Regions from separate parts of the Comamonas sp. GCA5 genome, predicted to be linked through region 1. Evidence: predicted binding sites of a transcription regulator. Region 1 holds the regulator's gene; each other region holds the start of a gene.

Region 1 (2,267 bases):
CCACCTGTTGCAGCGTGCGCGCAAACGATTGCGCATTCTGCTTGGGCAGGCCATAAATCAGGTCCACATTGATGGACTGGAATCCCAGTTCGCGCGCAGCGGCCACCAGATCAAACACCTGCTCGGCGGGCTGCTCGCGGTGCACGGCCTTTTGCACATCGGGATCGAAGTCCTGCACGCCGAAACTCAGGCGGTTGAAGCCAACTTCCTTGAGCACAGCCAGGCGCTCGCGCGTCACCGTGCGCGGGTCCACCTCGATGGAATACTCGCCAGCAGGATCAAAGGCGAAACGCTCGCGCAGCATCTGCCACAGCTCACGCAACTCGTCATCGGACAGGAACGTGGGCGTTCCTCCGCCGACATGGAACTGGCTGACCACCTGCCCCCGCCCGCAGTGCTGCAGGTGCAGATCGACCTCGCGCTCCAGATAGCGCATGTACGTGGCCGCACGCTCATGGTGCTTGGTCACGATCTTGTTGCACGCGCAGTAATAGCACAGCGATTCGCAAAACGGGATGTGCACATACAGCGACATCGGCTGCTTGGCAGCCGCAGCGACTTTGCGTTGCTTCAGAGCCAAGATATAGTCGCTATCACCAAACGCTTCCACAAACCTGTCTGCTGTGGGGTAAGAGGTATAGCGTGGACCAGGTACGTCGTAACGACGCAGGAGTTCGGGTGTGACGACAGTCATGAATCTTTTTTCCTTGATTGTTAGACTGTGCACCAATGGCCCGCAACCATCCTTGACGTGAATCAAGAGGTCTGCGATCAAGCAATGCCACAATTTTGACAAGCATCATTCACCGCAATCCCAGTTGTAACAGCTTCTTTTTTTACCGACTTTTAACGCACCGCGTGACCCGCAAGATCGCCTGCACCACGCCGCGTCCGAGTACATGACCCCTCCAACCATCAAAGTAACCTGTTCCAACTGCAACCTGCGCGAGCTGTGCATGCCCGCGGGGCTGAGTGAGCAGCAGTTGCAGCGCATCGACGAAATTGTGGCCACCCGCCGCAAGGTCAAGCGCGGCGGCACGCTGTTCCGCAACGGGGAGCCCTTCACATCGCTGTATGCCATCCGCACAGGCTTTTTCAAGACCTGCGTGGCTACCGAAGATGGTCGCGACCAGGTGACAGGCTTTCAGATGGCCGGCGAGATCATTGGTCTGGATGGCATCGTGCATGACCACCACACCTGCGATGCAGTGGCCCTGGAAGATGCCGAAGTGTGCGTGATGCCGTTTGACGGGCTGGAGGAGGTGTCGCGCGAAGTGACGGCCCTGCAGACCCACGTGCACAAGGTCATGAGCCGCGAGATCGTGCGCGAGCACGGCGTGATGCTGCTGCTGGGCAGCATGCGCGCTGAGGAACGCCTGGCGGCCTTCATCCTGAATCTGGTGCAGCGTCTGCACGCACGCGGCTTCTCGTCGTCGGAACTGGTGCTGCGCATGACGCGCGAAGAGATCGGCAGCTACCTGGGCCTGAAGCTGGAGACGGTCAGCCGCACTTTCTCGAAGTTCGTCGAAGAAGGTATGGTGGAGGTCAAACAACGCCACGTGCGCATTCTTGATACCGCCGCGCTGCAACGCCTGGTTAACAGCCACCAAGACTGCAACAAATAACCACTGCCGCTGCCTCAGAGCAGGTCCACGAAAAAAGCCTTCCTGCATCAACAGGAAGGCTTTTTTCATTCAAGCGTTGTTGGGATAGCAGGCTTGCAGCCGCTCGGGGTCGCCAAGCCCAGTCGACGGCGCCTGGGCTTGGGCATTGACCGCTGCGCTGGGCAGGGCCAGCACCATGGTCATCCAGCCGGCCACGGCGAAGACCGCCCAGAACGCAAAGAATGCCAGGGTGTAGATGGCCGTGCGCGACAGCTCCACCGTCTGCCCCATCCACAGCATGTCGTGCGGGTCAAACGCCGCAAAGACCAGCATCTCCATCACGCCGGCCGCCACAAAGGCCGGCCAGCCAATCCACATCCAGCGTCGTGTCCACATAAAAGCACTCCTTCGCAAGAGGTTGTACCTAAATTGTGTCCACAGCCGCTGAACCATGCTTGTGGGACAAACACTGAATAAAAAAACATAGCTGCCAGCGCTTGATTCCATTGAATTTCAAATAGTTTTCTATTTGAAACCTACTGATTACATGCGCCAGCAGCTATGTTTTAAGCCAATCCCCTCTGCGCGGTCATGCCCCCGTGCTGCCGAGAACAGCACAAACGGCCTGTCAGCGCGCCGCATCACTTGGGTGCCAGGTTGGGC
Region 2 (2,267 bases), on a different contig from region 1:
CCTCGCCGACCAGGATCAAGTGGTCGCCTTCGCGGTACTGGCTGCGCGCGCGGCATTCGAAGGTGGCCAGCGCCCCCTCCAGCACGGGCACGCCCTGGGCGTTGGGCTGCCAGGCGATGCCGGCAAAGCGGTCCACCCCGCGCTGCGCGAACTGCAGGGCCAGCGGCTTGTCGTGCGCGGCCAGCACGTGGATGGCGTAGTGCGAGCACTGCGCAAACACCGGGTAGCTGCCGGCGTGGCAGCCCAGGCTCCACAGCACCAGGGCGGGTTGCAACGACACCGAGTTGAAGGAACTCACCGTCATGCCCACGGGCCGGCCCTGGTCATCCGCCGTCGTCACCACCGTCACGCCCGTGGCGAACTGGCCCAGGGCGTTGCGGAAATCTCGTTCGGTGAAAGCGGCCGCGTCGGGCGGTGCCGCAAGAGAGGGGGTATTCACGACAGCGTTGATCTAAGTAGGTGGGAGATTATGCAAACTCTGATAGAGCGCTGTGTGGGTGGGGCTAATGTGCGTGCCGATGCTAGCCGGCCTGGCCGCCCGCAGCGCGGGCGGGCGTCGCCTGCGGCACAGGGGCTGTATTTTTTGATAGCTGCCTGCGGTTGATAAATAAGGTTTTCAGATATCCAAATGCCTGAAACGTTGATGGAGAAAGCGCCATCAGCTTCTGTAAATGCAGCAGCCAGGGGCTGGGTGACGCCCCGCGGTTTGATAGGGGTCAAAGGAGGCGCAGCAAACCGCCCCCGCGTTGTGGCACGTACGCCGAACAAGGCGGATTTTGTCCGGGATTGCTTTCAGAATGCCGACAGAAGCAGCGCCGCCGGCGTTGCGCCATCTTTCCTCCCCCTTGATGCAAAGGATGTTTGCGTGAAAAAAATCTGCACGACTGTTGCCCTGCTGGCCCTTGGAAGCCTTGCCACCCCGGTCCTGGCGGCCGACTGCTCCGTCACCATCGAAGGCAATGACCAGATGCAGTTCAACATCAAGAGCGTGGAAGTGCCCAAGTCCTGCACCAGCTTCACCATGACCTTGAAGCACACCGGCAAGATGTCCAAGTCCACCATGGGCCACAACATCGTGCTGGCCACCACGGCCGACACCAACGCCGCGGCCGCCGATGGCCTGAAGGCCGGTGCAGCCAACGAGTACGTCAAGCCCGGCGATGCGCGCGTGCTGGCGTTCACCAAGATGATTGGCGGCGGCGAGACCACCTCGGTGAACCTGGACGTCGCCAAGCTCAAGGCCGGCACCGAGTACACCTACTTCTGCTCCTTCCCGGGCCACTCCTTCATCATGCGCGGCGTGCTCAAGCTGGGCAGCTGAGCGGCGCTCCTCACAGAAGGTGGGCCTGCAGTCCGGCGCCCGGCTTTTTTCCGGCCCGGGCTTGGGCACAATCGCAGCAGCCACTTTGCAGAGACCGCCATGTTCCAGTACCACACGATTCCTGTCACCGCCTTCCAGCAAAACTGCTCCCTGGTCTGGTGCGACCAGACGCTGGAGGCGGCCGTGATCGACCCCGGCGGCGACATCGACATCATCGAGTGGGAGCTGGAGCGCCTGGGCCTGCAGCTCAAGGCCATCTGGCTGACGCACGCCCACATCGACCATGCCGGCGCCGTGGCCGAGTTGGCGCGCAAGCGCCAGCTGGACATCATCGGCCCGCACGAGGGCGACCGCTTCTGGATCGCCGGCCTGCCCCAGCAGGGCGCCATGTTCGGCTTCCCCCCGGCCGAACCGTTCGAGCCCACGCGCTGGCTGCACGACGGCGACACCGTGGCCATCGGCCAGGAGGTGCTGCAGGTGCGCCACTGCCCCGGCCACACGCCGGGCCACGTGGTCTTCCACGCCCCGCAGGCCAAGCGCTGCTTCGTCGGCGACGTGCTGTTTGCCGGCAGCATCGGCCGCACCGACTTTCCCCAGGGCAACCACCAGCAGCTGATCGACTCCATCGTCCAGCGCCTGTGGCCCATGGGCGACCAGACCGTGTTCATCCCCGGCCACGGCCCGGAAAGCAGCTTCGGGCGCGAACGCAAAACCAATCCCTACGTCGGCAACACCTGATGGCCGCCACGGCACGCCATTGCGTGTGGTTGCTGGCCCTGGCCGCGGTGCTTGGCCTGCTGGTCGTGCCCGCCCTGGCGGCCGGCTGGGCCGCGTGGCAGGGGCAGCCGTGGGCGATGGACTGGCCGCAGTCCCTGCGCCACGCGGCGGTGCTGGGCGCCGTGTTTTGCGGGTTGCGCCTGCTACTGGCGGGGGCTGGGTGGCTGTT
Region 3 (2,267 bases), on a different contig from region 1:
ACGGCCCAGATCCAGAGCCTGGCCGCACACCGTCAGATGCCCGGGTTTGACCAGGTTGTTCTCCAGGTACATGTTGCGCAGGTACCAGGCATACCAGGGCCCGGGCAGGTTGGTAGCGTCGCTGTTCCAGTACAGCAGGTCAAAAGGCGGCGGGGTTTCGCCCTTCAGGTAATTGCCGACCACGTAGTTCCAGACCAAGTCGTTGGGGCGCAGAAAGCTGAAGGTAGAGGCCAGCTCCTGGCCTTGCAACAGGCCGCCCTTGCCCATTTGCAGCTCGCGCATCTGGACAAAGGCTTCGTCGATGAAGACATCCAGCACGCCGGTGTCGGTGAAGTCCACCAGGGTGGTCAGCAAGGTGGCGCTGGCCACCGGCGCCTGCTGGCGCGCCGCCAGCACGGCCAGGGCCGCCGACAGCATGGTGCCGCCGACGCAAAAGCCCAGGGCGTTGATCTGGTCGGCCCCACCGATCTCCTGCGTGACGGCAATCGCCTGGAGCACGGCATGCTCGATGTAGTCGTCCCAGGTCAGATGGCCCAGCGATTCGTCCGGGTTGCGCCAGCTGACGACAAAAGTGCGGTGGCCCTGGCTGACCGCATAGCGGATCAGCGAATTCTCCGGTTGCAAGTCCAGGATGTAGTACTTGTTGATGCACGGCGGTACCAGCAGGAAGGGCCGCTCATGCACCTTGGCCGTGAGCGGCTTGTATTCGATCAGCTGGAAGATGTCGTTCTCGTAGACCACCGCACCTTCGCTGGTGGCCACGTTCTTGCCCACCTCGAACACGCTCTCGTCGGTCATCGAGACATGGCCCTGGCCCATGTCGTGCAACAGGTTCTGTATGCCCTGGGCCAGGCTTTGGCCCTTCGTGGCAATCGCTTTTTGCTGGGCCTCGGGGTTCAAGGCCAGGAAGTTGCTGGGCGACATGGCTGCCACCCATTGTTCTACGGCAAAGCGGATGCGTTCGCGCGTCTTGGCGTCGGCCTGCACGGCCTCGGCCATGCCGGTCAGGGCCTGGGCGTTGAGCAGGTAGGCATTCGCCGTCCACGCGGACAAGGGGTTCTCGGCCCAGGCGGCCGCGCCGAAGCGCTTGTCTTTGAGGGCCGAAGGCTGGGCCACGCCCTGGCTCCAGAGAGCGGTGGCTTCGCGCACGTAGTGCTGTTGCAGTTCCTGCAGCTTGGCCGCATCCAGCTGCACTGCGGCAGGACCCGCAGCGCCAGCCGGAACTGTCGGAAAGGCCGCCACGGCCTTGGCCCACTGGTCGGCAAAGAATTGCTGGAACTGTTGCGCGCTCTGATCCCAAGAAGCTTCCGAAGCCATGTTGTCTCCTGTGTGTGCAGGCCAGCACGGTGCGTGCTGTGCCGCTGGATTGATTGTTGCGCAGCAGCATGTGTCTGGCAATCCAGCGCCGCCCCTGCCCCAAGCAAAAACCGGGCTCATTGACGCGAATCAAGCCCACTATCTCCAAGGAAGGTGCTGCATCAGGCACATTTCAGCCATGTACCTGATTGTCATTGCTTGGTTCTATGTGACGCTGATGATGGCGCTGGCCGAGGCGGCCAGCCCACAAGGCAGCATCCTGGGAGCCGTCATCACTTTTGTGCTGTATGGGCTGCTGCCCATGTCCATCCTGGTTTACATCCTGGGCACGCCCGCGCGCAAGCGCCGCCTCAAGGCCCGGCGGGAGGCCGAGCAACGCGCCTGGGATGCAGCCCAGGCGGCCGCCGCCCCGTCAGCGAGTCTTCCAGATGCAGGCGGCCATGCGCCCGGTGCTGCCGAGGACGCCGGCATCGCGGCGGTGCGAAAAGAACCTTGAGGCGTCGCTGAACGTGCACCAGGCCGCCGTGCCATCGTTGCCATACAGCTGCGTCAGACCCAGTTGCGCCAACCGCCGCCGGGCCAGGCCCGACAGGTCGGCCATCCACTTGCCCGGAGCCCCGGCACGCGCCTGAAAGCATGGGTCGGCACCCGCGTCACGGCCGGTGAACGCAGCCCGCACGTCCTCCCCCACCTCGAAGGCTTGCGGACCGATGCACGGCCCCAGCCAGACCTGGGTCTGCGCAGCCAGGGCAGCATCGGCAGGCATACCCAGCTGGCGGGCATAAGCCAGCCACAGGGCCTCCAGCACACCATGCCCGTCCTGGCCCGCCAGCCCGCGCCAGCCGGCATGCGCCGCCGCCACGACCCGGCCCGAGCGATGGGCCATCAGCACGGGCAGGCAATCGGCCACCATGATGGTGCAGACCATGCCGACCTGGTCGGTGACACAG

Evidence for each region. Region 1 encodes FNR, which switches genes on or off when oxygen is low (the NO sensors DNR and NnrR bind a similar motif). Its sites were predicted from a motif close to TTGATNNNNATCAA; they were not measured.
Region 2: azu (azurin) is a predicted target of FNR. The motif match lies at 707-720, and genes of this name have one in related genera.
Region 3: SJH88_RS05165 (PHA/PHB synthase family protein) is a predicted target of FNR. The motif match lies at 1,437-1,450, and genes of this name have one in related genera.

The regions. Positions count from the first base shown of each region.
Region 1 covers NZ_JAZHFR010000012.1:23,179-25,445, reverse strand. The annotation lists gene hemN (oxygen-independent coproporphyrinogen III oxidase) at 1-694, opposite strand, end outside; gene fnr (fumarate/nitrate reduction transcriptional regulator Fnr) at 900-1,625, shown strand; gene SJH88_RS04850 (hypothetical protein) at 1,695-2,000, opposite strand; gene SJH88_RS04845 (FixH family protein) at 2,246-2,267, opposite strand, start outside.
Region 2 covers NZ_JAZHFR010000050.1:4,812-7,078, reverse strand. The annotation lists gene SJH88_RS12360 (flavin reductase family protein) at 1-439, opposite strand, end outside; gene azu (azurin) at 866-1,321, shown strand; gene SJH88_RS12350 (MBL fold metallo-hydrolase) at 1,421-2,059, shown strand; gene SJH88_RS12345 (hypothetical protein) at 2,059-2,267, shown strand, end outside.
Region 3 covers NZ_JAZHFR010000013.1:14,654-16,920, reverse strand. The annotation lists gene SJH88_RS05165 (PHA/PHB synthase family protein) at 1-1,317, opposite strand, end outside; gene SJH88_RS05160 (hypothetical protein) at 1,496-1,813, shown strand; gene pgeF (peptidoglycan editing factor PgeF) at 1,730-2,267, opposite strand, start outside.